4 regions of the Cupriavidus sp. LA-1 genome follow, and region 3 is predicted to be linked to each of the others. Evidence: predicted binding sites of a transcription regulator. Region 3 holds the regulator's gene; each other region holds the start of a gene.
The links. The regulator LexA, encoded in region 3, represses DNA repair genes until DNA is damaged. The targets are predictions, from matches to a motif close to ACTGTATNNNNATACAGT.
Positions count from the first base shown of each region.

Region 1: recA (recombinase RecA) is a predicted target of LexA. The motif match lies at 4,225-4,242, and genes of this name have one in related genera.
Region 2: ACZ5MJ_RS16525 (ATP-dependent helicase) is a predicted target of LexA. The motif match lies at 3,319-3,336, and genes of this name have one in related genera.
Region 4: imuA (translesion DNA synthesis-associated protein ImuA) is a predicted target of LexA. The motif match lies at 3,904-3,921, and genes of this name have one in related genera.

Region 1 is NZ_AP031387.1:3,274,338-3,282,007, reverse strand. Features, by position in the region: gene ACZ5MJ_RS15325 (MFS transporter) at 1-1,264, opposite strand, end outside; gene ACZ5MJ_RS15320 (DUF4212 domain-containing protein) at 1,516-1,836, opposite strand; gene ACZ5MJ_RS15315 (sensor histidine kinase N-terminal domain-containing protein) at 1,836-3,398, opposite strand; gene ACZ5MJ_RS15310 (response regulator) at 3,456-4,145, opposite strand; gene recA (recombinase RecA) at 4,383-5,447, shown strand; gene recX (recombination regulator RecX) at 5,552-6,019, shown strand; gene ACZ5MJ_RS15295 (DUF2889 domain-containing protein) at 6,330-7,034, shown strand; gene sucC (ADP-forming succinate--CoA ligase subunit beta) at 7,124-7,670, shown strand, end outside.
Region 2 is NZ_AP031387.1:3,529,598-3,537,267, forward strand. Features, by position in the region: gene ACZ5MJ_RS16495 (GntR family transcriptional regulator) at 1-320, shown strand, start outside; gene ACZ5MJ_RS16500 (hypothetical protein) at 302-490, opposite strand; gene ACZ5MJ_RS16505 (LysE family transporter) at 569-1,228, opposite strand; gene ACZ5MJ_RS16510 (hypothetical protein) at 1,317-1,919, opposite strand; gene ACZ5MJ_RS16515 (thioredoxin fold domain-containing protein) at 2,062-2,568, shown strand; gene ACZ5MJ_RS16520 (TlpA disulfide reductase family protein) at 2,689-3,225, shown strand; gene ACZ5MJ_RS16525 (ATP-dependent helicase) at 3,368-5,467, shown strand; gene ACZ5MJ_RS16530 (class I SAM-dependent rRNA methyltransferase) at 5,487-6,683, opposite strand; gene ACZ5MJ_RS16535 (HP0495 family protein) at 6,888-7,196, opposite strand; gene ACZ5MJ_RS16540 (D-alanyl-D-alanine carboxypeptidase family protein) at 7,258-7,670, opposite strand, start outside.
Region 3 is NZ_AP031387.1:1,352,551-1,360,220, reverse strand. Features, by position in the region: gene ACZ5MJ_RS06505 (anion permease) at 1-429, opposite strand, end outside; gene ACZ5MJ_RS06500 (DUF47 domain-containing protein) at 443-1,069, opposite strand; gene ACZ5MJ_RS06495 (replicative DNA helicase) at 1,261-2,652, opposite strand; gene rplI (50S ribosomal protein L9) at 2,821-3,273, opposite strand; gene rpsR (30S ribosomal protein S18) at 3,306-3,584, opposite strand; gene priB (primosomal replication protein N) at 3,588-3,887, opposite strand; gene rpsF (30S ribosomal protein S6) at 3,965-4,339, opposite strand; gene ACZ5MJ_RS06470 (asparaginase) at 4,458-5,450, opposite strand; gene lexA (transcriptional repressor LexA) at 5,706-6,359, shown strand; gene ACZ5MJ_RS06460 (hypothetical protein) at 6,470-6,640, shown strand; gene ACZ5MJ_RS06455 (hypothetical protein) at 6,680-7,024, opposite strand.
Region 4 is NZ_AP031389.1:10-7,679, reverse strand. Features, by position in the region: gene ACZ5MJ_RS32395 (error-prone DNA polymerase) at 1-1,781, opposite strand, end outside; gene ACZ5MJ_RS32390 (Y-family DNA polymerase) at 1,787-3,250, opposite strand; gene imuA (translesion DNA synthesis-associated protein ImuA) at 3,177-3,881, opposite strand; partial or broken gene ACZ5MJ_RS32380 (DNA-binding protein) at 4,589-5,092, shown strand; gene ACZ5MJ_RS32375 (ATP-binding protein) at 5,179-6,645, shown strand.

The sequences.
Region 1 (7,670 bases), 1.9 Mb from region 3:
TGCCGTTCAGCGAGCTGATTTCCTTGTCGCCGATCTTCACCGTAGCGGTGGTGCCGGCCGGAGCGTTCACGACTTCATAGCTGGCGGAAGCCTGGGCCAGGGTCCGCTTGGCGATGTCGCAGGAGCTGCGGAAGTCCACCTCGCGGGCGATCGGGCTGCCCTGGAACGAGCACTGCTTCGGGTCGGCGGTGACGACGATCTGGGCGGTCTGCTGGGCACGCTCGAGTGCCGGGTTGGCGTAGTGCGTCAGGGCCTTGAACAACGGGAAGTAGGTCAGCACGGCCAGCGCGCAGCCCACCATGATGATCCACTTGCGGCCGATCTTGTCCGACAGCGAGCCGAAGAAGATAAAGAACGGCGTGCCGACCACCAGTGCGCCGGCGATCAGCAGGTTGGCCGACTTGGCATCGACCTTGAGCACCTGGGTCAGGAAGAACAATGAGTAGAACTGGCCGGTGTACCAGACCACGGCCTGGCCGGCAGTCAGGCCCACCAGTGCCAGGATCACGATCTTCAGGTTGCGCCATTGGGCGAACGACTCGGTCAGCGGCGCCTTGGACGTCTTGCCCTCGGCCTTCATGCGCTGGAATGCCGGCGATTCGCTCATCGACAGGCGGATGTACACCGACATGGCCAGCAGCAGGATCGAGACCAGGAACGGAATCCGCCAGCCCCAGACATCGAAGTTCGGGCCGGTCAGTTCACGGCACAGCAGGATCACGATCAGCGACAGGAACAGGCCCAGCGTGGCGGTGGTCTGGATCCACGCGGTGTAGGCGCCGCGCTTGCCGTGCGGAGCATGCTCGGCCACGTAGGTGGCGGCACCGCCGTACTCGCCGCCGAGTGCCAGGCCTTGCAGCATGCGCAGGGCGATCAGGATCACCGGAGCCGCCCAGCCGATGGTGTTGAAGCCGGGGAGCAGGCCGACGATGAACGTCGACATACCCATGATCAGGATCGTGATCAGGAAGGTGTACTTGCGGCCGATCATGTCACCCAGGCGCCCGAACACCAGTGCGCCGAACGGACGCACGATGAAGCCTGCCGCGAAGGCGAGCAGCGCGAAGATGAAGGCCGAGGTCGGATCCAGGCCGGCAAAGAACTGCTTGGCGATCACGGCTGCCAGCGAGCCGTACAGGTAGAAGTCATACCACTCGAACACCGTGCCCAGCGAGGAGGCCAGAATCACCTTCCTCTCTTCATGCGTCATCGGTGCGTTTTGGGCGCCCCCACCGGGCACCGCAACGTTCTGCGCGTTAGCCATCTTGTCCCCTCCGTCGGTCGAATGGATCTCCGGCGGGCCGCCGGCCGTTGCGTGCGCAACGGCATCCCGCGGCCGTGCTGCCGAAGTTGCAAGGATTGTGGGTCGCGAAACTTACTGCGTTCTGACAGATTCGCGCGCAGAAGTGCTGATTGCGTCGGGGTATACGCTAGCCGCCGACGGGCATTTTCATGCTGCATTGCGGTGGGTTATCGCCGCGACAGACTGGTATTTTCAGGGCGTCGGCAATGCCGCTATGCAGCATCCGAGTGTGCGCCGCGCGAGGCGCCCTGCGAAGGAGGGGCGGGGGCGACCGGGTGTTCGTCGGCGTCCTCGTCGGCCCGGTTCATGAGCCAGGCGTAGAGCGCGGCCATCAGCACGTAGATGATCAGCGCGCCTTGCGCGCCGACCCAGAACGAGAATGGCCAGCCGAAGAAATCAAACCGGAGTTCGCGCGCATACCAGCTGGCGACAAAGGTCACCACGAACCAGATGACGAGCAGCATGCCGATCCAGCGCAGGTTGCGGTGCCAGGCCTGCCGCTCGGCAGGAGGAATTTGCGGGTGCTTGTGCATCAGGAGGGCTCGATGTCCGGGCGCCGCAGCGTGATCCGGAAATGCGCGCCAGCCAGGCGCGGTTCCTGCTGGTAGACATGATCGGTGATGTTGACCTCGCCGCCGTGCTGCTGCACGATCTCGCGCACGATGGCCAGGCCCAGGCCGCTGCCTTCGGTGTTGGTGCCGAGCACGCGGTAGAAGCGCTCCATCACGCGGTCGCGCTCGGCCGGCGCAATACCCGGGCCGGTATCTTCCACATCCAGGTAGGCGAACGGCTCGAAGGCGTCGGCGCTGACGCGCACCGTGGCATGCCCGCCGCGCGGAGTGTAGCGGATGGCGTTGTCGAGCAGGTTGTTCAGCATCTCGGTCAGCATCAGGCGGTTGCCCTGGATCATCACCGGATGATCGTCGGCATCCAGCCCCAGGTCGATGTCACGCGCCCAGGCCTGCGGCAGCCAGTCCTTGACCACCTCGCGCGCGAGCGCCGCGAGGTCCAGCGCGGCCATGCCGCCGGTGCCCGCCAGGTTCTCCATGCGCGCCAGCGACAGCAGCTGCGTGACCAGGTGCGCGGTGCGCTCCGAGCTGCCCGCGATCTGCGCCAGCGAGCGCCGCAATTCTTCGGGCGACTGCTCGCGCTGCGCCAGCTCGGCCTGCATGCGCAGGCCCGCCAGCGGCGTCTTCATCTGGTGCGCGGCATCGGCGATAAAGCGCTTCTGCGTCTGCACCGACTGGTCCAGGCGCGCCAGCAAGTCGTTGAACGAGCCCACCAGCGGCGTGATTTCCTGCGGCGCGGCGCGCTCGTCGATGGGGCTGGTATCGCCGGGGGTGCGCGCGCGGATGCGCTGCTGGATCGCGGTAAGCGGCGCCAGCCCGCGCGACAGCCCGAACCACACCAGCACCACCGCCAGCGGCAGGATCACGAACTGCGGCAAGATCACGCCCTTGATGATCTCGTTGGCCAGCCGCGCGCGCTTGTCCAGGGTCTCGGCCACCTGCACCAGCACCGGCTGGGTGCCGCTGACCTGCTTCAGGTCGATATAGGTATAGGCTACGCGCACGTCATTGCCGGACACGCGGTCATCGCGCAGCGACACCAGGCCGGCGTGGCCCTGGTCGTCCTCGGAGGGCAGCGGCAGGTCGTGGTCGCCGGCGATGTACTCGCCGCGCTTGCCGACCACCTGGTAGTAGATGTTGTCGGTCTCGTCCGCGCGCAGGATTTCGCGCGCCGACAGCGGCAGCTGCAGCGTGACGCGGCCGTTGACCTCGCGCACCTGCTGCGACAGCACGATGGCGCTGGCCTCCAGCGCGCGGTCGAAGGGGCCGTTGGCGATCGACTTGGCCACCAGGTAAGTCACCGCGATGCTCATCGGCCACAGCAGCAGCAGCGGCGCCAGCATCCAGTCGAGGATCTCGCCGAACAAGGAGCGCGGCGCCGGATGGGCGGAGCTTTCCTCAAGATGCGGCAGGGCGTCGGCCAGGTCCTGGTCGGTGGCGTCCGCCGCGTTTGCACCGGAGGCGGTGGAGGAGGGCGGTGGCGCGGCGCGCGGCACGCGCCGCCAGGGCAGTCGCAGCAGGCTCATCTCGGCGAAATTGCGCTCAGGTCAGTCGCGTGGCCTGCGGTGGCGTCGGTCGGTGGATCAATGCGGCGTGGCCACCGCCGGCTGGAATTTCTCCAGGCAGTAGCCCAGCCCGCGCACGGTGGCGATGCGGATGCCGCCCACCTCGATCTTCTTGCGCAGCCGGTGCACGTAGACCTCGATGGCGTTGTTGCTGACTTCCTCGCCCCATTCGCACAGGTGGTCCACCAGCTGCTCTTTCGATACCAGGCGGCCGCTGCGCGTCAGCAGGATCTCCAGCAGGCCGATCTCGCGCGCGGACAGCTCCAGCATCTGGTCGTTGAGATATGCGATGCGCCCGACCTGGTCGTAGGCCAGCGGCCCATGCCGCATCAGCGTGGCGCCGCCGCCGGCGCCGCGCCGCACCAGCGCGCGCACACGCGCTTCCAGCTCGGACAGGGCAAAGGGCTTGGCCATATAGTCATCGGCGCCCAGGTCCAGGCCCTTGACGCGCTCGTCGACGCTGTCGGCGGCGGTCAGGATCAGCACCGGCAGCATGGCGCCGCGCGCGCGCAGGCGCTTGAGCACTTCCAGCCCGGACATGCGCGGCAGGCCCAGGTCCAGGATCAGCAGGTCGAAGGTCTGGGTCGATAATGCGGAATCGGCTTCCAGGCCGTTGGCGACATAGTCGACGGCGTAGCCCGAGTGACGTAGCGAGCGCGTCAGGCCGTCGGCCAGCACGTCGTCATCTTCGGCGATCAGAATGCGCATGGTTGTCTCCACCCTGGCCGGCATAGCCGGCACCGGATGCGCAACGGGCGCAGACGGCGCGATGGGGCTTGCCAAGCATACTGTTTTTTTATACAGTACCCGCACGTTCCGCTAGGGCCGCCCGGGGAGACCCCCTGGAGTGCGGCCGCGCAGACAGCCGGGCCGGCGCCGATGCCGGCAAATGCCGGTGCCGCGCCACATGCGGCCTATTTATACACCATTGACTCAAGGACGACCATGGACGACAAGAAGGCAGGTGCCGGCGTGAGCGCCGAGAAGCAAAAGGCGCTTGCCGCCGCGCTCTCCCAGATCGAGAAGCAGTTCGGCAAGGGCTCGATCATGCGCCTGGGCGACGGCGAGGTCGAGAAGGACATCCAGGTGGTTTCCACCGGTTCGCTCGGCCTGGATATCGCACTTGGCGTCGGTGGCCTGCCGCGCGGCCGCGTGGTCGAGATCTACGGTCCGGAATCCTCGGGCAAGACCACGCTGACGCTGCAGGTCGTGGCCGAGATGCAGAAGCTGGGCGGTACCTGCGCCTTTATCGACGCCGAGCACGCGCTGGACGTCAGCTACGCCGGCAAGCTGGGCGTGAACGTCGGCGACCTGCTGATCTCGCAGCCGGACACCGGCGAGCAGGCACTGGAAATCACCGACGCGCTGGTGCGCTCGGGCTCGATCGACCTGATCGTGATCGACTCGGTGGCGGCGCTGGTGCCCAAGGCCGAAATCGAAGGCGAAATGGGCGATTCGCTGCCCGGCCTGCAGGCCCGCCTGATGAGCCAGGCGCTGCGCAAGCTGACCGGCACCATCAAGCGCACCAACTGCCTGGTGATCTTCATCAACCAGATCCGCATGAAGATCGGCGTGATGTTCGGCTCGCCGGAAACCACCACCGGCGGCAATGCGCTGAAGTTCTACGCCTCGGTGCGCCTGGATATCCGCCGCATCGGCTCGATCAAGAAGGGCGACGACGTGATCGGCAACGAGACCAAGGTCAAGGTGGTCAAGAACAAGGTGTCGCCGCCGTTCCGCGAGGCCTTCTTCGACATCCTGTACGGCCAGGGCATTTCGCGCCAGGGCGAGATCATCGACCTGGGCGTGGACGCCAAGATCGTCGAGAAGTCGGGTGCGTGGTACAGCTACAACGGCGACAAGATCGGCCAGGGCAAGGACAACGCGCGCGAATACCTGCGCGAGAACCCCGATATTGCCGACGAGATCGAGAACAAGGTGCGCGCGGCGCTGGGCGTGGTGGCCATGAACCCCACGGCCGCAGCCACGGCGGTAGCGGTCGAAGACTGACCGCACCGGCGGCCACTGCGCCATCCGGAAGGCCGGGGCATCGCCGATGCCCCGGCCTTTTTGCTTGGCAGGCCCGAACTCATGCCCACAGATCCCGGAAACGCATGTCAACCCGTCCCCCGCTTTCGCTGAAGGCCCGCGCCGTCGGCTACCTGTCGCGCCGCGAGCACAGCCGCGCCGAGCTGGCGCGCAAGCTGGCGCCGCATGCTGAATCGGCCGAGCAACTGGAGCAGCTGCTGGACGCGCTGGAGCGCGAGAACTGGCTGTCGAACCAGCGCTTTGCCGACAGCCTGGTGCATCGCCGCGGCGCCCGCTACGGCACCGCGCGCGTGATGCAGGAAGCCAAGACCCACAAGCTCGGCAGCGAGGAGCTTGGCGAGTTGCAGGAGCGCCTGCGCGCCACGGAAGTCGAGCGCGCGCGCGAGGTCTGGCGCAAGCGCTTCGGCACCCCGCCGGACACGCCCGAGGCCAGGGCAAAGCAGATCCGCTTCATGGTGGCGCGCGGATTTTCGCGTGCGGTCGTCAGCAAGATCATCCAGGGTGCGGACGAAGACTACGGCGACGAGGGTTGAATGCCGGCGTGTGGTGCTGGCGGCATTTTCTGGCCGGAGTACCTGCACTGGCATCAGGGTGTATCCGCTGCATCGCACCATGCCCGGGCCGAGGTGGCGACGATTTTGTTGCCACGCCGGAGCCGGTGTCCGCTGGTGCATTGCGGCAAGGCGCCTTCCCATGCGGGCCGCCATGGTTGGCCGACAATCCCGCCGCGACAGTTGCCGCGCAAGGATGTTCCCGGCCAACGCGGCGCGGCATGTTAAACTCCCCGGGTTATTCGGTGCTCCGGCGCCGCCGTTCCCCAGCCCCCGTATTTCCAGCCTGGCCATGCCTCTGTCCCAGCCCGTCAACCGCTCCCAGCGTCACCGTCGCGCCATTACGGCCGAGGCGTACCAGAGAGAGGACGGCTTGTGGGATATCGAGGTGCGCCTGACCGACACCAAGCCTCGCGACATCGAACTGGCCGGCGACCGCGTCCGGCCGGTGGGCCAGCCCCTGCACGACCTGTGGCTGCGCATCACGATCAACGAGGCCATGACGGTGCTGGATGCCGAGGCCTGTTCGGACTGGGTGCCGTATCCGTCCCATTGCGACACGATCGGCCCGGCCTACCGCAAGCTGATCGGGCTGAACCTGCTCAAGGGCTTCCGCAAGGCGGTGCGCGAGCGCCTGGGCGGCATGCACGGCTGCTCGCACCTGACCGAGGCCGCGGGCGTGCTGCCCAGCACCGCGATCCAGGCCTTTGCCGGTGAAGTCATCGATATCCGCGGCAACGGCGAGGACGATCCAAATCCGGAGCCGCCCTATCAGTTGAACGGCTGCCATGCCCTGCGTTTCGATGGCGAGGTGGTCCGTCAGTTTTACCCGCGCTGGTATGGTCACCAGCCGAAGCCCAAGGTACGGGCCGAGGCCGCGCCTGCCGTCGCAATGGCGCCTCAGGTGCCAGCCGCGGCCAATGGCGACCGCGGTGGTGACGCAAACGACGGCAACGACGCTGTCCCGGCCGAGCGGCCGACCGGCACCTCCGGCTGATTCTCAGGATTGGCCAGCCCGACGAGAGAGTTCGTCTTCATTCAGATTCTTCCCTTCTACCTTTTACGCCTACCCGAAAGGAAACACGCATGAATATCCATGAGTATCAAGGCAAGGAAATCCTGCGCAAATACAATGTGCCGGTTCCGCGCGGCATTCCCGCGTTCTCGGTTGACGAGGCCCTGAAGGCCGCAGAAACGCTCGGCGGCCCGGTGTGGGTCGTCAAGGCCCAGATTCATGCGGGTGGCCGCGGCAAGGGCGGCGGCGTGAAGGTTGCCAAGAGCATCGACGACGTCAAGACCTACGCTTCGAACATCCTGGGCATGCAGCTGGTCACGCACCAGACCGGTCCGGAAGGCAAGAAGGTCAACCGCCTGCTGATCGAAGAAGGCGCCGACATCAAGAAGGAACTGTACGTTTCGCTGGTGGTGGACCGCGTTTCGCAGAAGGTCGCGCTGATGGCCTCGAGCGAAGGCGGCATGGACATCGAAGAAGTCGCTGCCCACAGCCCGGAAAAGATCCACACCCTGATCATCGAGCCGTCGATCGGCCTGACCGACGCGGAAGCCGATGACATCGCCCGCAAGATCGGCGTGCCCGACGCGAGCGTGGCGCAAGCCCGCCAGGCCCTGCAAG
Region 2 (7,670 bases), 1.9 Mb from region 3:
TCAGGCTGACCCGCCTGCGCAAGGCCGACGGGCAGATCTACTGGATGGACGTGACCACGCTGGCGCTGGCCGTGCTGCCGGATGCCAGCGCCATCGGCGAATCGCTGTACGCCTACCTGGAACGGATCGGCAAGCCGGTGCTGCGCGTGACCGAGACCCTGCGCGCGATCGTGGCGACCGGGGAACTGGCCGCGCGCCTGGGCATCGAGCCGGGCGAGCCGCTGCTGCAGATCCGGCGCATCGGCTACACCCATGGCGACAAGCCGGTCGAACTGACCGACGCCTACTGCCTGAACGACTTCTACGAGCTCAAGCAGTAGCGCCCGGCGGGGACGGCCACGGGCGGCTCCACCGGCGGCGGGGTCGGGTCTTCCTCTGGCGGCAACGGCAGGTCTGGCGGGATGCCCGGGGGCCCGGGTTCTTCTACCGGGGGCACGGTATGGCGCGGCTGCAGGCGCGCACCGGCGTGGGGATTCAGCGAGGCGGGCATGCGGGGTCTCCGTGGCCGGGTTTCCTCCTCATTGAAGCAAACCCGGCCAGCACACGCCAGTTGTAGATGCAACGCCGGTCAGGCGTGTTGCCGCCGCACGAAGAACAGTGCCGCGCCCACCGCCATCAGCACGCTGCCGAAAAAGCGGTTCTGCCAGCGCACCGCGCGCGCATTGCGGAACAACCCCTGCATGCGCGAAGCCAGCAGCGCGTAGCCATGCATCACGATCAGGTCCACGCAGCACATGGTGGCGGCCAGTACCGCCAGCTGCTGCGCCAGCGGCCGGTTGGGATCGATGAACTGCGGCAGCACCGCGACCATGAAGATGATGCCCTTGGGGTTGGTCACATTGGTCAGCAACCCGGTGGCAAAGCGCCGGCGCCGGCTCAACACGGCCACGCGCGCGGGCGCGGCGTTTTCACCGTGTGCGCTGCCACGGTCCGCGCCGCTTTCCACCTTCGCGCGCCATTGCTGGATACCCAGATAGATCAGGTACAGCGCGCCAACCGTCTTGACCACCATGAAGGCCTGCTCCGAGGCCAGCAGCAGCGCGCCCAGCCCGCCGCCGGCCACCACCAGCACAATCACCAGCCCGGCCTGCAGGCCGAAGATGGTGGTGGTGGTCCTGCGCAGCCCGTACGAGAGCCCGTGGCTCATCGACAGCACCGCGCCCGACCCCGGCGATACCGCGATCACCCAGCACGCGGCGAAATAGGCCAACCAGACTTCCCAACGCATTCCAACTCTCCTTTGACGACAACCATGCCGGGGCTCGCGATCGCCGCCCCGGCACCTGTGAATCTTTCCAGTCGCGCGGCACCGCGCGTCAGAGCGGGTGGAAGCCGCCCAGGAACTGCTCCACCTGCTCGGCCTGGCGCGCATCGCGCGCCGCATCGCCGGATTCCAGCACCACGGCCTGGTAGGCATGCACGCCCACGGCCACCAGCCGCGCGCTCAGCCGGCGCGGCGACTGGTCCTGCGGCGACACGCCGCTGGCCTGCACTTCCACCCCGGCAAGCGGACGGCCCGGCCGGTCCGAGGTCATGACGGTGACGGGCCGCGTGCGCGGCTCGCCCGACAGCTTGCCAAGGTTGGCCAGCAGGCCGGCCTGCATCGCCGCCAGGGCCTCGCGCCGCAGGGCTTCATCGTCGGCGGGCAGCGTCACCACGCCCACGGCGAACAGCGTGTCGTCGACGCGCGCGGCCTCCATCGTCATCGGCAGCCTGCGCCCGGCAATGGCCACGTCGCGCGCGGCGCTGGTGGGCTTGCCGGGATAGAGCGCGGCGTAACCGCCCTCGCCCGACTGGATGGTGCGCCAGTCATAGCGCGGCGAGCAGGCGCACAGGGCAAGTGCCAGCACGGCGGCGCAGCACAGCAGCGGACGGCGGACAGCGGCGGGACAGCTCAGCGGGGGCAGCACGGGACGCATCGGGAAATCGGGCGGAAGGCGATGTGGGGAACGGCGCGGGCGGGCGCCATCGCCTGCGGGCGGAAACCGGTATTATCCCGGAAGCGGCGCGCCAGTGCTTGCCGCGCCGCCCCCACTGCCCCACTGCCCCACCGTCCCTGCCATGCCTGCAGCCCGCCTCGCCATTCCCGCCGTTGCCGCCTTGACCAGCCTGCGCTGGCTGGCCGCGGGCGTGCTGCTGGCGGCGACTGCCATGCCCGCCCCGGCCAGCCCGGCCCACCTGCCGCCGGCCACCGACCTCGCCGCCCACGGCACCGAGGCCGCGCGCCGCGGCGAGCCGCTGGTGGTGCTGGTGTCGATGCCGGGCTGCAGCTATTGCGACGCGGTGCGCCGCAACTACCTGGGCCCGCAGGCCGCCGCCGGCGAGATTGCCGTGCGCGAGCTCGACATGACCGCCGACACCCCGCTGCGCGATGCCGACGGCAGCCTGACCACGGCGCGCGCCTGGGCCCGGGCGCACCAGGTGCAGGTGGCGCCGACGGTACTGTTCCTGGACCGCCAGGGCCGCGCCGCCGCCAGCCCGCTGCGCGGCATGCAGCCGGATTTTTACGGCGCCTACCTGGAACAGGCGCTGCACCAGGCACGCGCCGCTGTCGCCTCCCGGCGCTGAAGTGACGGAAGTGACTGAAGCGCTTGCGACGGATTGCCGCAGCCCGGCCTCGCGCAGCGCGCGAACGCCCGCGGCATTAGAATGTCCCATTGCTGACCGAACCTGCCCGACCCGGATCCCATGACCACTGCTGCCCCCGCCACCAAAACCTCCCGCAAGCCCTGGCCCATCGTCGCGGCCGTGGTCGTGCTCGCACTGCTGGGCTGGTTCGGCTACCGCGCGCTGTCGCCGGCCAACGCCGTGCCCCCCGCCACGTTCACGCTGCTGTCGGGCGAGAAGGTCAGCACCGCCGACCTCAAGGGCAAGGTCTACCTGATCAACTTCTGGGCCACCAGCTGCGCCACCTGCGTCAAGGAGATGCCGGACATGGTCCGCACCTACGAGCAGTTCAAGGGCAAGGGCCTGGAGTTCGTCGCCGTGGCGATGAACTACGACCCGCCCATGTATGTGATGAACTATGCCAAGACGCGCGGGCTGCCGTTCAAGGTGGCCATGGATTCCGACGGCGCCGCGGCCAAGGCCTTCGGCAATGTGCAGCTGACGCCGACCACCTTCGTGGTCGACAAGGACGGCCGCATCCTGAAGCGCTATGTGGGCGAGCCCGAGTGGGATGCCCTGCACAAGCTGCTGGACGGCGCACTGGCAAAGTCGGCGTAACGGTCCTGACAGCAAGTGCAGCGAAAAGGTGCTCATCGAGCACCTTTTTTTGTTTTTACGTCCGATCGTCAGCGCGGCAGGTTGCGCGCCAACCCTGTATGGATATACAGTTGGCGCCAGCCTTTTTCCGAGCGTTTTCCCTGTGACCCTGGACCTTGCCCCCGCTGCCGACCTTGCGGCCCCAGACGCCGACGCGGTCCCCGCCTACCTGTCGCGGCTCAACCCGGAGCAGCGCGCCGCGGTCGAGCATGTGAGCGACGCGCCGCTGCTGATCATCGCCGGCGCCGGCTCGGGCAAGACCAATACGCTGGCGCACCGCGTCGCGCACCTGGTGCTGGGCGGGGCCGACCCGCGCCGCATCCTGCTGCTGACGTTCTCGCGCCGCGCCGCGGCAGAGATGGGGCGCCGCGTCGAGCGCATCGTCGACCAGGCGCTGGGCGCCCAGACCGGCGCGGGGCGCGCGGCGCTGCAGTGGTCCGGCACCTTCCACGCCATCGGCGCGCGCCTGCTGCGCGAATACGCCGAGACCCTGGGCCTGTCGCCCGCCTTCACCATCAGCGACCGCGGCGATGCCGCCGACCTGATGCACGTGGTGCGCCACGACCTGGGGCTGTCCGAGACCGCCAGCCGCTTCCCCAAGAAGGAAACCTGCCTGGCGATCTACTCGCGCGTGGTCAACACCCAGGCGCCGCTGGAAGACGTGCTCAGGCAGCAGTTCCCGCGCTACGCGATGTGGGCCGATGCGCTGCGCACGCTGTTCGCCGGCTATGTCGAGGCCAAGCAGAAGCAGCATGTGCTGGACTATGACGACCTGCTGCTGTACTGGGCGCAGGCCATGGCCGAACCCGCCATCGCGCAGGACATGGGCGCGCGCTTCGACCATATCCTGGTCGACGAATACCAGGACACCAATGCGCTGCAGGCGTCGATCCTGCTGGCCATGCGGCCGGATGGGCGCGGCCTGACCGTGGTGGGCGACGACGCGCAGTCGATCTACGCCTTCCGCGGCGCCACCGTGCGCAATATCCTGGACTTCCCGGCGCAGTTCACGCCCACCGCGCAACAGGTCACGCTGTCGCAGAACTATCGCTCGACGCAGCCGATCCTGCAGGCCGCCAACGCGGTGATCGGGCTGGCCGCCGAACGCTATACCAAGGACCTGTGGTCCGAGCGCGCGTCGGCCGAGAAGCCCGGCGTGATCGTGGTCAACGATGAGGCCGACCAGGCCCGCTACGTGGTCGAGCAGGTGCTGGCGCGGCGCGAGGCGGGCCTGACGCTGATGGCGCAGGCGGTGCTGTTCCGCGCCGCCGACCACAGCGCGCAGGTCGAGATCGAGCTGGCCCGGCGCAATATCCCGTTCGTGAAGTTCGGCGGGCTGAAATTCCTGGAATCGACCCACGTCAAGGACGTGCTGGCGGTGGTGCGCTGGCTGGAAAACCCGCGCGACCGCATGGCTGGCTTCCGCACGCTGCAACTGCTGCCCGGCATCGGCCCCAAGACCGCGGCGCGCGTGCTGGATGCGCTGGCGCTGGCCACGGAGCCGCAGTTCTCTTTGGAGGAATTTGAGCCGCCACCGGCCGCCGTGCCCGCCTGGGCCGACCTGCTAGGACTGGCTCGCGCGCTGATGGCGCCGACCTCGCCGTGGCCGTCGGAGTTCGAGCAGGTGCTGGCCTGGTACGCGCCGCATCTGGAACGCCTGCACGACGATGCCGCCGCGCGCCAGGCCGACCTGCAGCAGCTGGAGCGCATCGCCGCCACCTACGGCGCGCGCGAGCGCTTTCTGACCGAGCTGACGCTGGACCCGCCCAGCGCCTCCAGCGACGAATCCGGCGTGCCCTCGCGCGACGAGGACTACCTGATCCTGTCGACCATCCACTCGGCCAAGGGCCAGGAGTGGAAGGCGGTGTACGTGCTCAATGCCGTCGACGGTTGCATGCCGAGCGACCTGGCAACCGGCACCACCGAAGAGATCGAGGAAGAACGGCGCCTGCTCTACGTGGCCATGACGCGGGCGAAAGACCACCTGGACATCGTGGTGCCGCAGCGCTTCTACGTGCACCAGCAGGTGGGCTTCGGCGACCGCCATGTGTATGCGTCGCGCACGCGCTTTTTGCCCAACCGCGTGATGCCCAACTTCTACAGCCGCTCCTGGCCGCCCCCGCCGATGCCGGGCGAGGGGCCGGCCAGGCCCGCGCTGGCGCCGGTGGACCTGGCCAGCCGGATGCGGAATATGTGGCGCTGACCAGCGCCACCCATCCGTCTTACGCCACCTTCTCCAGCAGCAAGCCCTTCAGGTATTCGCCTTCCGGGAACGCCGCCAGCATCGGGTGATCCGTGCCGGCGGACAAGCGCCGCAGGATGCGCGCATCGGCGCGCGCGTCGGTGACCGCGCCCGCCACGATCTTCTGGAACAGCTCCATGCTGATCGCGCCCGAGCACGAATAGGTGAACAGCAGCCCGCCCGGGCGCAGCAGCTGCGTGCCGACCAGGTTGATTTCCTTGTAGGCGCGCGCGGCGCGGTCGATATGCTGCGCCGACGGGGCGAACTTGGGCGGGTCCAGCACGATCAGGTCGAACTGGCGGCCCTCGGCACGGAATTCACGCAGGGTCTTGAACACGTCGGCATCGAGCCAGGTGGCGCGTTCCGGCTCGAAGCCATTGAGCGTGACATTGCCCGCGGCGATCTTCAGCGCCTCGCCCGACGAATCGATCGAGGTCACCGAGGTGGCGCCGCCGCGCAGCGCCGCCAGCGAGAAGCCGCCGGTATAGCAGAAGCAGTTCAGCACCTCGCGGCCCGCGGCGAGGTCGCCCACCAGCTTGCGGTTGTCGCGCTGGTCGACATAGAAGCCGGTCTTGTGGCCGTTGCGCACGTCGACGTAATAGCGCACGCCGTGCTCGGTGACCGACAGTGCCGGGTCCGGCTCGGCGCCGGCCAGCACGCCGGTCACCAGCTCCAGGCCCTCGCGCTGGCGCACGGCCGCGTCGGAACGCTCGTAGACGTTGGGGCAGCCGGTCTCCTTGACCAGCGCCTGCACGATCGCGGTCTTCCAGTGCTCTACGCCGGCGGAATTGAACTGGCACACCAGCTGGCCCGTTTCACCATTGCCGTAGTAGTCGACAATCAGGCCGGGCAGCCGGTCGGATTCGCCAAAGATCAGCCGCACCGCGTTGCTGTCCTTCACCCATTGGCGCCGGTAGGCAATGGCCGCGGCCACGCGGCGCTTGAACAGGGCGTGGTCGACCGGCTCGTTCTCGTCGAAGGTCCACGCGCGCGCGCGGATCTGCGACTCGGGGCTGTAGGCGGCCTTGGCCAGGAAGCGGCCGTCGGCGGCGCGCACGATCACGGTCGCGCCCGGCTCGCAGCGCCCCTCGGTCGTGGCAATGCCGGTGGCGTAGATCCACGGGTGGCGGCGCAGCAGGGATTTTTCCTTGCCGGGTTTCAGGGTGATGGTGTTCATGTCGATCAGGGAGGAGGCATGCCGCTGCGGAAACGCTTCTCGCGCAGCGGTCGGGCGCCCCTCTCCCGCATGGCGGAAGAGGGGTTGGGGGAGAGGGCGGGAGCGTCGACGAAGTGGCGCGTGTCGGCATGCACAGGCCTGCCCTCTCCCCCGGCCCCTCTCCCGCGCGCGGGAGAGGGGAGAAAACAATGCGGGAATGTCGTGTTAGAGGACGACCTTCACCATCGGATGCGAAGTCAGCGCCCGGTACAAATCGTCGAGCTGCTCGCGGCTGGTGATCCAGGCCGTCACGGTCAGCCCCAGGTATTTGCCGCCGCTCGACGGGCGCATCTCCATCTTGCCGGCATGGAAGTCCGGGTCGAATTCCTGCACCAGCGTGACGATGGCTTCGGCAAAGCCGTCCTGCATCGTGCCCATCACCTTGATGGGGAAGTGGCACGGGTATTCGATCAGCGACTGTTCCGGCGGGATATCGCCCGGCTTGCCGCCACTGCCTTGGTTATCGGTTGTCATGTCGGATGCTCCGGCACGAAACCGGCGCGCCGCGGGGCGCACCGGCTTGCGCGCATTCAGGTCACTTGCGCTTGAACCACAGGCGGATGGTGTCCCACAGGCGGCCGAAGAAGCCGGCCTCGGGCACTTCCTCCAGCGCCACCACCGGGAACTCCGCCACCTTGTTGGCGCCGTCCATCAGCTTGACCATGCCCACCTGCTGGCCCGCCGAGATCGGCGCGATCAGCAGTTCCTGGCGCTCCAGCACCGGCTTCAGGCGCCCGCCGGTGCCCTTGGGCACGGTGACGAAGGTCTCGTTCTGCACGCCGATCTTGACCGTGCCGCTCTTGCCCTTGTAGATGTCCGGCGTGGCCAGCACCTGGCCCTTGTCGTACAGGCGCAGCGTGTCGAAGAACTGGAAGCCGTAGTTGAGGATCTTCAGGCTTTCCTGGGTGCGCACCTGTTCGGTGGTGGTGCCGATCACGACCGAGATCA
Region 3 (7,670 bases):
CAGGATAAAGGCCACGGTCTTCAGCAGGCCGCTGCCGACCAGCGCACCGGTACCGGACTTGGCCACGGCCGAGCCCACCAGCCCGCCGATCAGCGCGTGCGACGACGACGACGGGATGCCGTAGTACCAGGTGATGACGTTCCAGGCGATGGCCCCGACCAGGGCCCCGAAAATTACGTAATGGTCGACGATCGCGACATCGATGGTGCCGGTCCCGACGGTCGCGGCCACCTTCAGGTGGAAAATAAAAATCGCGACGACGTTGCACATTGCCGCCATCGCCACCGCATGGTGCGGCTTGAGCACGCCAGTGGACACTACCGTGGCAATCGAGTTGGCCGCGTCGTGGAAGCCGTTCATGAAGTCGAACAGCAGCGCGAGCGCCACCAGCAGGGCGATCACCCACAGGCTCATTTGTATGGTCTGCATGCCGATTGCCGCCTCAGGCGTTTTCCAGGACGATGCCTTCGATGATGTTGGCGACGTCCTCGCACTTGTCGGTGATCGTCTCGAGCTGTTCGTAGATGGCCTTCAGCTTGATCAGGCGCTTGACATCGGTCTCGTCGCGGAACAGCTTGGACATCGCCGATCGCATCACGCGGTCGGCTTCCGATTCAAGCTGGTCGATCTGCTGCGCGGTCTTCAGGATGGCGCTGGCGTTGCCCATGTCCTCGAGCAGGCCCACCGCGATCTTGACCTGGTCGCAGCACTGCACGCAGATGGCCGCCAGGCGCAGGGCCTCGTCGGTCAGGTTGGTCACGTCGTACAGCGAGATGGTCTCGGCCACGTCTTCCATCAGGTCCAGGATGTCGTCCATGGTCGTGATGAGCTTGTGGATCTCGTCGCGGTCCAGCGGCGTGATGAAGGTCTTGTGCAGCAGGTCGATGGTGTCGTGCGTGATCCGGTCGGCCTTCTTTTCGGTGGCCTGGACACGGCGGGCATGGGCCTCGGCGTTGGGCAGGTCGTTGACCAGTGCCTGAAGCTCATGGGCGGCGGTCACCGCGCAGTCGGCGTGCTGGTTGAAATATTCGAAGAACTTGCCCTCCGTGGGCATGAATCGGCCGAACATGGAATGTTCCTTGTGGCAGCGATCTGGCGCTGCGGATTGTGTTGCTGGATTGAGCGGACGCGTCTGATGACAGCCGCTGGTGGCGGCTGTCATCAAAGCGCAATATTTTACAGGGTTACAGGGACATTGCCCGCGAATTCGGCACAAACGAGACGGCGCAGCACCGACTATTGCAGGCTGGCTTGACTTCGTCAGGTGTCGTTGTCGAAGAAAGCCGGGCCGCCGCTGAAGTTGTCGAACTTCGTGAACTGGCCGAGGAAGGTCAGGCGCACCGTGCCGATCGGCCCGTTACGCTGCTTGCCGATAATGATCTCGGCGGTGCCCTTGTCCTGCGAATCCGCGTTATAGACTTCGTCGCGGTAGATGAACAGGATCACGTCGGCATCCTGTTCGATAGCGCCGGATTCGCGCAAATCGGACATGACCGGCCGCTTGTTGGGCCGCTGTTCCAGGCTTCGGTTCAGCTGCGACAGGGCGATCACCGGGCAGTTCAGTTCCTTGGCCAGGCCCTTGAGCGAACGGGAAATTTCGGAGATTTCCGTGGCGCGGTTCTCGCCGCCGCCGGAACCCGACATCAGCTGGAGGTAATCGATGATGATCAGGCCAAGCTGCCCGCACTGGCGCGCCAGGCGCCGCGAACGGGCACGGAGCTCCATCGGGTTCAGCGCCGGCGTTTCGTCGATAAACAGCTGCGTGTCGTTCATGCGCTGGATCGCATGCGTCAGCCGCGGCCAGTCCTCATCCAGCAGGCGGCCGGTACGCAACCGGTGCTGGTCAAGGCGGCCGACCGAGCCAAGCATACGCATGGCCAGCTGGGTGCCCGCCATTTCCATCGAGAACACGGCTACCGGCAGGCCCTGCTCCACCGCCACGTGCTCGCCGATGTTCAGCGAGAACGCCGTCTTGCCCATCGACGGGCGGCCGGCCACGATGACCAGGTCGCCCGGCTGCATGCCACTGGTCATCTTGTCCAGGTCGATGAAGCCGGTCGGCACGCCCGTGACGTCGGTGGTGGAATCGCGGTGGTACAGCTCGTCGATGCGCTCGACCACCTGGGTCAGCAGCGGCTGGATTTCCTGGAATCCCTTCTGGCCACGCGAGCCCTCTTCGGCAATCGCGAATACCTTGGATTCGGCCTCGTCGAGCAGCTCGCGCACCTCGCGGCCCTTGGGCGCGAACGCGGCCGAGGCGATATCGTCAGCTGCCGTCACCAGCTTGCGCAGCACCGAGCGTTCACGCACGATCTCCGCGTAGCGGCGGATATTGGCCGCGCTGGGTGTGTTCTGCGCCAGCGAATTCAGGTACGCCAGGCCGCCTACCTCCTCGGCCTTGCCGGCGACCTGCAGCATCTCATAGACCGTGATCACGTCGGCCGGCTTGGTGGCCGAGATCAGCCGGGCGATGCTCTGGAAGATCATCCGGTGGTCAAAACGGTAGAAATCCGCCTCGGAGATGAAATCCGCGATGCGGTCCCAGGCGGCGTTGTCCAGCAGCAGGCCACCCAGCACCGATTGCTCGGCTTCGATGGAGTGCGGCGGGACCTTGAGGTTCTCGAGTTGGGGATCGGCGACGGGCGCGTTCATGGGGAGGGATTATAACGGCGGGCGGACGCACTTCGCCGGACATTTGGCGACTGGGCCTGCAAAGACAAGCGGGCAACAAAAAAGGCAGGAGCTAGGGCTCCTGCCTTTTTTGCTTGCAGTGCTTGCGGTGCTTCAGCCGGCGCAGCGCGCCGGCGAGGCGGCACGTCCTTAGACGCTTTCGCCCACGACCGACACGGTCACGTCGACCACGACGTCCGTGTGCAGTGCAACGCTGACCGGGTGGTCGCCCACCATCTTCAGCGGGCCGTTCGGCATGCGAACCTGGGCCTTTTCCAGCTTGTAGCCTTGGCCAGCCAGGGCTTCAGCGATGTCGGCGTTGGTCACCGAACCGAACAGGCGGCCGTCCACACCCGACTTCTGGGTGATCTGGACGGTCAGGCCGTTCAGCTTCTCGCCTTCGGCTTGCGCGGCGGCCAGCTTCTCGGCAGCGGCCTTTTCCAGCTCGGCGCGCTTGACTTCGAATTCGGCGATCGCGGTTTGCGTGGCGCGGCGGGCCTTCTTGCCCGGGATCAGGAAGTTACGGGCGTAACCGTCCTTCACCTTGACGATGTCACCGAGGTTGCCCAGGTTGACGACTTTTTCCAGCAGAATGATTTGCATCGTGTTCTCTCCTTGACGGACCTAGGGCCTGATCAGTTCTTGTGCAGGTCGGTGTACGGCATCAGCGCGAGGAAACGCGCGCGCTTGATGGCCGTATCCAGCTGACGCTGATAGTGAGCCTTGGTGCCGGTCAGGCGGGCCGGCGTGATCTTGCCGTTGTCGCCGATGAAGTCCTTCAGGGTGTCCAGATCCTTGTAGTCGATCTGTTCCACGCCAGCCACGGTGAAGCGGCAGAAGCGCTTGCGCTTGAACAGCGGGTTCTGTTGCTGGAAGCGCTTCTTGTTCTTGTTGTCACGTTTGACGAATGCCATGATTCAATCCTTTTCGAATGCTTTACATCCAGTGATGTGAAAGACGAGAGCCTTGCTGTTGCGGTGCTTGCGAGCCAGGAATCCTTCGCAGTCGAGCAGCGTGCCGAGCGGTAGCCGCTCCAGACGCTGGCCAACCTGGCCGATCCCCATCGCCGCGATTGCAAACTCGACCTGCCGCGGCGTTTGCGCCTCGACGGCCTCGCCGCTGTACTGCAGGATGCAGTTCACGACGGGGACCCCGGCCGGGGTATAGCGCAGGGCATCGCGTTCCGCCAGGGTGGCGGCAAGCCGAAGCTGGTTCAACGCGGGGCCTCTTGCTGGTTGCAATCCATGCGACCCTGGCCGACGCTGTCAGCCACGGCGCGCACCGCAGTCCGCACTCAGGCGGCCTGGCCTTCGGTGGTCGTTTGCGCGGCCTTGCGGGCTTCTTCGCGCTGCACTTCCTTCATCATCGGCGAGGGTGCGGTCTCGGCCTTCTTGGTCTGCACGATCAGGTGGCGCAGGACGGCGTCGTTGAACTTGAACGCGTGTTCCAGTTCAGCCAGCGTTTCCTTGCCGCATTCGATGTTCAGGCAAACGTAGTGAGCCTTGGCCAGCTTCTGGATCATGTAAGCCATCTGGCGACGGCCCCAGTCTTCCACGCGGTGAACGTTGCCGTTCTGCGAGGTCACGAGCTGCTTGTAGCGCTCGATCATGGCCGGCACTTGTTCGCTCTGGTCCGGGTGGACGATGAAGACGATTTCGTAATGACGCATTGACGCTCCTTTTGGATTAGCCACCCGGGCGTCACGAGTCCGGTGTGGCAAGGTTGAATAGCCTTAAATTATAGCCCGCATCCTGACAAGTGCGCAAGCCAATGATTACACAGGCAAATCAGGCGTTGGCGAATACCGCCTGCAGCCGCGCCGGATCGCGCGCCAGCCCCGGGTCCGCAGCCAGCGCCAGGGCCAGCAGCACGCGTGCCTTATAGGGATTGAGGTCCGTGGCGGAAACGAACAGCCCGTCGGTGGGGCTGGGCTGAGGCGGAATCGACACATGGCCGGCACCGGTACGCGAACTGCGCACCACCGCCACCCCGGCGGCCGCGGCATCGGCCAGCGCGCCGGCCAGCACTTCGTGCACCGAGCCATTGCCGGCAGCCGCCACCACCAGCCCGGCAACCCCCGCCTGCACCAGCGCATCCACGGCCACCCTGCCCGGCTGGGCGTAGCTCGCAACGATTTCCACCACCGGCCACGCCGTGGGCATCGGCCCGATCGTACAGGCCGCGCGCGGCGCGCGGGCGAAGCGCACATAGTCGTCCTGCACGAAACCCAGCGGCCCGCAGGCAGAGACAAAAGCGTCCACCGCCGACGTATGGGCCTTGGCCACATCCCGTGCCGCGTGGATCTGCTGGTTCAGCACCACCAGCACCCCCTTGCCGCGCGCCTCGGCGTTGGCGGCCACGCGCACCGCATCCAGCAGGTTCAGCGGCCCGTCCGCCGACAGCGAGGTCGACGGGCGCATCGCCGCCGTCATCACGACGGGCACCGGACAAGATTGCGTCAGGTGCAGCGCCATCGCGGTTTCTTCCAGCGTGTCCGTGCCATGCGTGATCACGATGCCCGCGACATCGGGCTGCGCCGACCAGTGCTGCACCCGCGCCGCCAGCGTTTGCCAGAGCGCAAAGGTCATGTCCTTGCTGTCGACCTGGGCCACCTGCTCGGCTTCGACCCGGGCCACCGACTGCAACGCGGGCACCGCCGCCAGCAACGACGACACCGGCACGGTCGCCGCCTGGTAGCGGGCGCTGCTGGCGGGATTGCCGGCCGCTCCGGCAATGGTGCCGCCGGTGGCAAGTACGACGATGCGAGGCAATTGGGTCATGGGGAGCGCAAGGAACAGGGAACGATGAGTGGCGATTGTAGCGGGCGCGCCCCGCCTTGCCGCGGACTGGCCCTGCCAACGCGCCTCTGGTCCATGCGAGCCGCCCCAAAAATTCTGCTTGCGCTCAGGCCGATACTGTATAAAATCACAGCATACTGTTTAAACATACAGTGCCTGGCCCGCCGGATGCAGGATAAAGGATCGCCAGATCCATGACCCGACATCCCCCGCGGCCCTGCACGGAACGGCGATCCCATGGCGACCCTGACACCCCGGCAGCAGCAGATTTTCGATCTGATCCGCAACACGATCCGCCGTACCGGCTTCCCGCCCACGCGCGCCGAAATCGCCGCGGAGTTCGGCTTCTCCTCCCCCAATGCCGCCGAAGAACACCTGAGGGCGCTGGCTCGCAAGGGCGTGATCGAACTGACGCCGGGCGCCTCGCGTGGCATTCGCCTGAAGGTGGCGCGCAGCGATTCGGAAATGCCTGACCAGTTCTCGTTGCCGATGGCCGGCGTGATGCAACTGACGCTGCCTCTGGTGGGCCGCGTGGCTGCGGGCAGCCCCATCCTGGCCGCCGAGCATATCGACCGCCAGTACCAGGTCGACGCCTCGGTCTTTGACGAACGCCCCGACTACCTGCTGCGCGTGCGCGGCCTGAGCATGCGCGACGCCGGCATCCTCGATGGCGACCTGCTCGCGGTGCGCCGCGCCAGCGAAGCCGCCAACGGCAAGATCGTGGTGGCGCGCCTGGGCGATGACGTCACCGTCAAGCGCCTGCAGCGGCGCGGTGGCCATATCGAACTGATTGCAGAGAACCCGGACTTCACCAACATCATCGTGGAGCCGGGCGAAGAGTTCTCGCTGGAAGGCATCGCCGTCGGGCTGATCCGATCTTCCGGTTTCTAGCCGGGCACCGCAGGCCATCCGCCTGCGCGGGCCCACCCGCTTCCATCGCTTTGCAGACGCCGCCCGGCTTGCCGGGTGTTGACCCCGCTTTGCCTAAAAGAGGTGCCACCATGCCGCAAATCCACAACGTCGCCGCCCGTCGCCCGGTCAAGCCCGTGCCGTTCCGCCAGAGCAAAGGTGTACGCGTCTACCAGGGTACGCAGCGCCGCACCATGGTCGGCAGCATGGCGGCGATCTGCCGTATGCTTGAACTCGAAACCGCCGACAAGCTGGCCGCCTGAAATCCGCGGGCGCGTTCCGCGCGGCTGGGGGCCCTGCCCTCAGCTACGCGCGCACGCCTTGGTTTCGGCTTCCAGCTCCGTCGGTGTCAGTTGCGGGAACCATGTATCGCTCTTGCGCAACTCCAGCGCCGTACCATCCGGCTTCGCGGTCAGCGAAATCAGGTAGGCGTATTGGTATTCACCACCAGACGCAATCTGGCCGATGCGGATCTCAGTCTGGTTCTTTGCCGGATAGCTGACGACCGCGGCATCATCGCCCAGGTTGTTGCGAAGGCATTTCGCAACATCGCCCATCTTGGCGGGCGTGAACAAGCGAATGGGCGCACGCGCGCGAATCTCCTTGTCAGAAGTACCGCTGGCGCACCCTGCCACCATCGTTGCCATCGCTACGCCAAGAACTGCCGCTCGAACAGACATAACACCCCCGGGGAATGCAAAACGGCGCCCTTGGTAGGCGCCGTTTTGAAGAATGCTTTGGGGTGGCTGATAGGACTCGAACCCACGACGACAGGAATCACAATCTTAGCCCCCAAGCTAATAACTGCGCGGGTTCCCGGGTAGTTCGTGGGAATACTGGAAGCCCGCATACGGCTCTAGGTCGGGGATTATATATCGAGTATTCCCACCGGCACACCGCAAATTAGTGCCGCATGCCCCACACCATTAAATTTCCCATGCGAGCCAATTCCGTAGCTTCGACACGGTAGCTATACGGTATATCCATACAGTATTCATCCACGTCCCGCCATGTCGCCAGAACCTGCAAACTGCCCCATCTGCGGCGCTGCCGCCGAGCGAACGCGCGCCGCTTCCCGTGGCTATCTTTACACCTGCCCAAGCTGCGGCGCCTTCCATATCAGCAGTGGCGCACTGACCTGTCGGAAGAACATCCCGGCTTCTGCCCGGGACGAAGTCCGACTGTTACGCTCCCATGGCCACCAACCTCAGATCGAGGTTTCTCGGGAAGGCGTGCGCGTCGTTCCCGGTCGGAATTGAGCATGGGAAACAACAAATTGGCAGCGCGCCGCCA
Region 4 (7,670 bases), on a different replicon from region 3:
CCGACCGTATCCGCCCGCGAGATCATCTCGTAGGTCTTCGGATCTTCCGCCGGGATGTCCTGCAGCTCAAAGGCTTCTCCGCGTTGTTGCGTCACCAGATCCAGGGCTCGCCGGATCGCCGACAGCATGCCGAGCGCGAGCACGTCAACCTTGAGCAGCCCCAAGGCGTCAAGGTCGTCCTTGTCCCACTGAATCACGCTGCGATCGGCCATCGCCGCGTTTTCTATGGGTACGAGCCTGGAAAGCTTGCCACGGGCGAGCACGAATCCGCCCGTGTGCTGGGAGAGATGCCGCGGAAAGCCAAGCAGCGACACGGCCATGTGTGCCCAGCGTTGGGATAATTCCGCTTCCGGATCCACGCCGCTTTCGCCAAAACGCTTAAGGAGATCCGCTTTGCTGTCGAACCAATGGTGAGATTTCGCGACCAGGTCGACGATGGCGGGATCCACACCTAATGCCTTGCCCGTGTCGCGCAGCGCGCTGCGAGGTCGGTAGGTGGTCACGGCGGCAGCCAGTGCCGCGCGGTCGCGCCCGTACTTGCGATACAGGTACTGGATCACCTCCTCGCGGCGCTGGTGCTCGAAGTCGACGTCGATATCGGGCGGCTCGGCACGCTCTTTGGAGATGAACCGCTCGAACAGCAGGTTGCCGCGTGCCGGGTCAACTTCGGTGATGCCGAGGCAGTAGCAGACGGCCGAGTTCGCTGCGGAACCGCGCCCCTGACAGAGAATGCCGTTCGAGCGGGCAAACCTCACGATATCGTAGACCGTCAGGAAATAGGGTTCGTACGACATGTCGCGGATCAGGGCGAGCTCATGCTCGAGTTGCTGCTGGACGGCAAGGGGGATGCCGGCGGGATAGCGGCGGTGCGCGCCGACATAGGTCTCGCCTCGCAAGTAGTCGGATGGCGTAGCGCCTTCCGGGACCACTTCTTCGGGATACTCGTAACGGAGTTCGCCCAGCGAAAACTGGCACAGGTTTGCAACGTGGACCGACTCCGTCAGGTAGCGGTGCGGGTAAATGTTGGCGAGCCGCAACCGGGAGCGCAGGTGCTGCTCGGCGTTAGGCAGGAGGTCATACCCACATTCGGGAACCGGGCGATGCACACGGATGGCAGTCAGCACGTCATGCATCGGCTTGCGCGAGCGGACGTGCATGGTGACGTTGCCAGTGGCGACGATGCGCAGGTGATGGCGCGCCGCGGCCGCTTCGACCGTGCCGCGGTGAATATCGTCCATCGGCTTGTAGAGCAGGCTCAATCCCATCCAAGCCCTGCCGGCAAAGGTCGCGCTCACCCATGCAGATTGCGCCTCCAACTTCTCTGCCGCCACGCCATAGTCGGGCGTGAACACGATCATGCAATCTGGCAGCCCCTTCAGATGCTCGGACGGCGCTTCGGGCGCGGCCAAGTCGCGTGGGGTCAGCACATAGGAACCCTTGGCGGCACGCATGCGCGCGAGCGTGATCAGCTCGCACAGGTTGCCATAGCCTTCGCGGTTACGGGCAAGCGCAAGGAATGAGAGCGCGGGAGAGCCGTCTGCGTTCTGCAGCCGGAACCAGGCGCCGACTACCAGGCGAAGGCCGGCGTTCCTGGCCTCAGTGTGCGCGCGAACGATGCCCGCCAGCGAGCACTCGTCGGTGATTGCGAGCGCGTGGTAGCCCAACTGAGCGGCGCGCTCAGCGAGCTCTTCCGGTCGTGAGGCGCCGGCGAGGAAGGAGAAGTTGGAACGGCAGTGCAGCTCCGCGTAGTCGGGCAGACCTGCCGTGGCGTTGATGTCCATGGCTTTCAGCCGAAGAGGCCATGCAGATACCACCGAGCCGCGTCGCCTTCGCGGCTGCCCATGCGTTCCTGAAAGATCCAATAGCAGGTGTGGTCCCTCGCCTCCGCAACAAAATAGTCGCGAGTCACCAGCTGGCCTCCCCACCAGCCCGACTCGATGCGCTCGGGCGGGGAGACGATACGCAGTGGCGAGCCGTAGAAGGGGCGGTGGTCGCGTTCAATCAGCGGCACCGGCTTGCCGAGCAGCCAAACGGGACGTGGCAGGGCTGGGGGCAACGTTGCGCTGGGCGGCTTGTTAGTGGCCGGCTGCCAGCCGTTGGCGACTTCTGGGCGGTAGTCGGCACGCAAGCACGGTTGGCGGACATTGTCTGCACCTAGGCGTGCAACCAGCAACTCAAGCAGGCGTGCATGGTCCGCCGGCGTGCCGCCCGGTTCTGGAAACAATGAATCGCTGGGGGGTGCCACCGGCTCGGTCTCGATGGCAGACACCGCGACGGCGATCATCGGCGCCTCGACAGTCAGCCGTGTCAGACGCTCTTTGAGCAGACGAACCAAATGCTCTTCATGCCAGTTGGGCTCGGCTAGCGCAATCTCAATCTTCGTTGGTGCGATGGCAGCGCGGCCGCGCTCGTGGCGCAGTTCGACCCCAAACCGCTTGATTGCCAGGTGCCGGGCGGTTAGCCAGCCGACCATCTGTACCAGCAAGCCGCGAAGGTAGGCAAGGGCGGACTCAGCGTTCTCCATCCTATCCGGAAGATCCACCGCGGCGTCAAACGATGGGGGAGCTTCGACCCATTCGAAGACTTCCGGTGCTTCCCCATGGGCGCGATCCAACGCCTCAAGGATGGCGGCGCCGCATCGGCGCTGCAGGCCTGCGCGCGGCAGCCGGCGCAGGTCCCCTAGCGTCCGACAGCCAAGTCCGTCCAGCCACTCATCAAACGGCCGCGCCGCCGGCAGGATCGCAACGGGCATGCCGACCAGCGTTCGCACCAATGTGGGCATACTTAGAGCCGTTCCGCCGCCAGAGCGCGCAAGCAGCCAAGCGCCTTCGGCGGTTGGTGCGCATCCCGCGACAGGGCTAAACCCCATTGCCCTGACGGCCGCCAGCATCCGTTGCCGCAGCTTGCGGACGCCGCCGAATAGTCGCAGCGTGGTGCTAATGTCGACAAGCACCGCCGCCTCCTCGGACGTAGCGACATTGGGCGAGAACTGCAGCATCGCCATCGTGACACGCTCGAGCGCCGCCAGTTCTGCGCAACCATCGCGGTCAAAGAGAATGGTCTGCGGTGCGATTGTCTGCACGCCGCCGCGGCGCATTGCCGGCTTCACGCCGGCCGCAATGGCCAGCGGCGACGCCATATGCACACGCTCTTTGTCCAGGACAGCAACCGCCAGTTCAGTGGACCAGTTCGGCCGGAAGACTTCGAGGGGCAGGGACGACAGGCGCAGGCAGATCCACAGGCGCAGCATGGCGATACAACAGAATGGGGGAGGGCTGCAGCGCTACGTGTAGCGGCGATTCCTGCTGCGGGCCTCGACGCTTAACGAACTGCACACGAATTCCGTCCGATGCAGGCTCCAATGTCAGGCGCAGCGGCGCCGGCGAGGCATCGCGTGCACAGGCCGTCGGACGAACCACGAAGAAAAGGACATCGGAGGCTTGGGCGGCAAGATGCAAACGCCGAAGCGCATCGTTACGCAGGTGCGATTGCCAAAAGACGAGCGCTCCGCAGGTCCCGGCGCGCAAGATCTGCTCCGCGGCCCACAGGGCGTCAGCGGTGTGCCGGGTTTCGACCCAGAGAATCTGCGCGGACGGGACGCCCCAGTTGGCGAGCGCCAACGCTTGCGGCGCGTGCGGCGGTGCCAGAAGCGCGACAGGACGGTTCGAGCGCGCAACGAGAGCAGGGCGTAGCAAGCGCAACTCGCCGATGCCGGGTTGGCGCTCCAATAATTCCGTCAGGCAACCAATAGGCCAGCCGCCGCCCGGAAGCTCCTTGTCGAGCGACGGATACCCGGTCGGAATGGTGCGTGCGTTGCCCCGAGCAAGCTGCGAGGCAAGCCAAAGTGACGGATGAATGGTTTCTGGGGCGACGGTTAGCATGGCGAGCTCCTGCCCCCAGTGTACTGTATATTTATACAGTGTTCACCTGTACCATCCATCACACGGTCAACTCTCCTGCGGGAGCCCATTACGGCACTGCCGGGAGAACCGCACAGCCCATTGTGGGTGGGATCCTCCAACCGGGGCCTGCAATTGTTTTTTTCGGTCGGGACAGCGGCAGAGACCGCACTTGGCCAGAGCGGGCGTAACTGGTCAAACGTTCAGCGGCCCTGGAGACCTGTCGGCAACAGAACTCGGCGAGCAAGCCGTTGCAAAAAAACGCAGCAGCGGGTTAGCATTGGCTTAACAACTAATCCGCGATGTCGGTGTGGCTTGACCACCTGGTGCGCGGGGGAAAAAGCCGGCGAAAGCTGGTTTTTTCGTTTCTGGAGTCGGAAATGGCAGGACAGGGGGGCCGGACGTCGGACCCTGTATCGCCGGTACAAGACGTCTATTACCGCCTTCGGGTACGGTCAGCCGTACGTTGGTGAAGGATTTTTTCAATGACTCGTGACCGTTCACCAAAGCGGCGACCCTCCGTGGGGCGACTCTAGCCGCTGGCTCGGAAACAGACGAAATTATCGACGACATCCGACGCCTCATCAGTGAAGCCCCGCGCAGGGCTTGCCGTCACTGTCAATGCGGCGCTATCCATGCTGTATTGAGGGTTGGCCGGGATTCGCAAATATGTGAAGCTTCAGATATTTGCGAATCCCGGCCAACCCTCTAGCCTGCGCGAACTGGATGCGGAGCGTACCGCGCGGCAGAAGAGCGAGCGCACGGACCGAGCGCGGCGAACTGGTGGCGGCGCGCAGCGAGGCCCGCGACGCGGCCGTGGCGGAGGCCGAAGTCCGCGCCCGGCTCGAAGCCCAGGTCGCGGCGCTCGCCGATCGGCTCGCCAGCGCCGAGCAGGCGCAACGCAAATCCGCTCACGACCTGCACGAGGTGCAGGCGGAGTTGGGCACCGGGCAGAACGGGCCGAGGCCGAAGCGGCGCTGGCGCGCCAGCTGCTGGCAGAATTGCGGGTGGCGCCACCCGGGCGGGAGAGCGGGCGGCGGCGCAAGGCCGGAGGCCCGGCGCCGACCGAAAAGGAGGCGCAAAGCGAAAAACTGGACGAAGAGCAGGGCGCGCCTACGGCCGCCTCCAACCCGGATGACGGCAGCGACAGCAGTGACGACAGCAATGGCCGCCGCCATTCAGAAGGCAGCTGAATGACGGCGAGGGGTAGCAACTCAGTCTCCGAGTGTCGTCAAGTAAAATTAGGCACTCCCACGCCCAAGTTCCCGCTTACCCTGGTATGAGTTCCTCCTCCTCTCTCGAAAAGCTTGCGAGCCTGGTTCGCGAACTCTGTAAGTTGCCAGCCGAAACCGAATGGCTGGAGTTCAAGCGCAACCGCGTGGATCACGAGCAGATCGGCGAGTACATCTCTGCGCTGTCTAACTCTGCGGCGCTGTGCGATCGGGCGCACGGATATTTGGTATGGGGCATCGACGACGCAACCCATGAAGTCGTCGGCACAACCTTCGATTCGTCCGCAGCGAAGATTGGCAATGAGGAACTGGAGAACTGGCTGCTAAGGCTGCTCAGTCCGAAGATCAACTTCTCGTTCAGTACTGTCGAGTTGGATGGTCTGCGCGTCGTTGTGCTCGAAGTTGGCCGAGCCTATAGGCATCCAGTCCAGTTCATGCACAACGAGTTCATCAGAATCGGATCTCTGAAGAAGAAGCTGAAAGAGTTCCCCGAAAAAGAGCGGGAGCTCTGGCGCATCTTCGATGAGACGCCCTTCGAAGCGATGATCGCCCGTAAGGATGTACGGGAAGAAGAGGTGGTGACGCTTCTCGACTATCCGGCGTACTTCGACCTAGCCGGCATTCCGCTACCCGAAAATCGTGCTCAGATCCTTGAGCGCCTGGCCGCAGAAAGCTTGATCCGGCGCAACGGCAGTGGTGCATGGGATATCAGCAACTTGGGCGCGATTCTCTTCGCGAAACGGCTCGAAGATTTTGGGACGCTGCGGCGCAAAGCGGTCCGTGTGATTGCCTATGAAGGCGGAAACCGCATCAGCACGTTGAAGGAACAGGTTGGAGCACGAGGCTATGCGGCAGGTTTCGAGGGGTTGATCGGGTACATCAATGCTCTGCTTCCCTCCAACGAAGTCATTGGCAAGGCGATCCGCAAGGATGTGCCGATGTACCCGGACCTGGCGGTACGTGAACTCGTCGCGAATGCGCTCATCCATCAGGACTTCGCTTTGGGTGGAGCAGGGCCGATGATCGAGATCTTCAAGGATCGGATGGAGGTGACGAACCCCGGCACGCCGCTGATCAACGTCGAACGATTCCTTGACACGCCTCCCCGGTCTCGGAACGAAGGGCTGGCTTCCCTCATGCGCCGTTTTGGCATCTGTGAAGAGCGGGGGAGCGGCGTGGACAAGGTGGTGTCCCTCACGGAGGCCTACCAGTTACCCGCGCCCGAATTTGCGATCGTCTCCGACCACACCCGCGCCACGCTCTTCGCGCATAAGGAACTGGCCAAGATGGACAAGATTGAGCGGGTGAGGGCCTGCTACCTTCACGCATGCCTGCGTTACGTGCAGCGCGAATATATGACAAATGCTACGCTCCGCGAGCGGTTCGGGATCACCATTCAGAACAGTGCCACGGCTTCCCGTCTCATCAAGGAGGCGGTCGACGCAGGCATGCTGAGGCCGTACGACGAAGCGGCGCCGCGAAAGTTCATGAAATATGTGCCTTACTGGGCGTAAGTTTTATTTGATGACTTACTTCCGATGGCTCGCTCGCACCTGCTCCCGCTAATAGAAATGCTAATAAATTCAACGAGTTAGTGGAGATGCTTCTATTTGATGGGCAACTTTCACTTTTGACTTGTAGTGCTGTTTAGATAACATATGGCTTTTGCCAGGGCGATGTTGAACCTTCGCGGGCTTCGTGCCCGGTTGGTCATGAGCCAAGGAACTGACCCGCGGCCCGCCGCTTGGAGGCCGCAATCTATGCTGAGCCGACGGACGGCCAAGCCGCTCGCGCCGGCTTAGTTCTGGGCCGCATTAGCAGCAGCCATGTCGTCGCGTCTATATTTGCTCAGCTGCACGCCCGACCCGACCCCGCTGCAAGGCCGGGGGGCGAAGATCGCGATCCGGTAACTTGAATTCTGCGCCACCGCTTTCGGCTGCACGACTGCTTCACTACAGCGGCCGGTTCCCGAATCGGTCGCTCAAGAAAAAGGTAAGATTGGGCGACTGGAACGGATCTGCGTGACGTACTGCTCGCCGCCAAACAAGGGCGCCGAGCAATGAAAACCATCGTCAACCGTAAACGCTTCATGCCGCACAAATCGAGTCGTCGGAAGTCATCCAGGCGCGGCTAGCTGCGTTAGCTCCTGCGTGATTTAACATAACGGTTGTTATGCGAAAGAGCATTGTAGCGGCAAAGTTGTAATGTCCGGTTTCAGCAAAGTTGAAATGTCCGCCTGAGGCGCCCGTTCGTGGTATTCAGCCTGCCCGGTTGAATGCATAAAGGGACGCCCGGCGATGGCTGGAACCGAGGTTATTACAGTAAGCATGCGTGAGTTAGACAGGCTCAAGACCGTCCAGGCGGTCGTGGATGGTCAGTTGCGGCCCGGCGTGGCCGCCGAACGGTTGGAGATCACGGACCGGCAGTTCCGGCGGCTGCTGGAACGCTATAAGCAGGAAGGCCCGTCCGGGCTAGTGTCGCGACGGCGCGGGCGACCCAGCAACAATCGCATGCCTGCGGACCGCGAATCTGTAGCCCT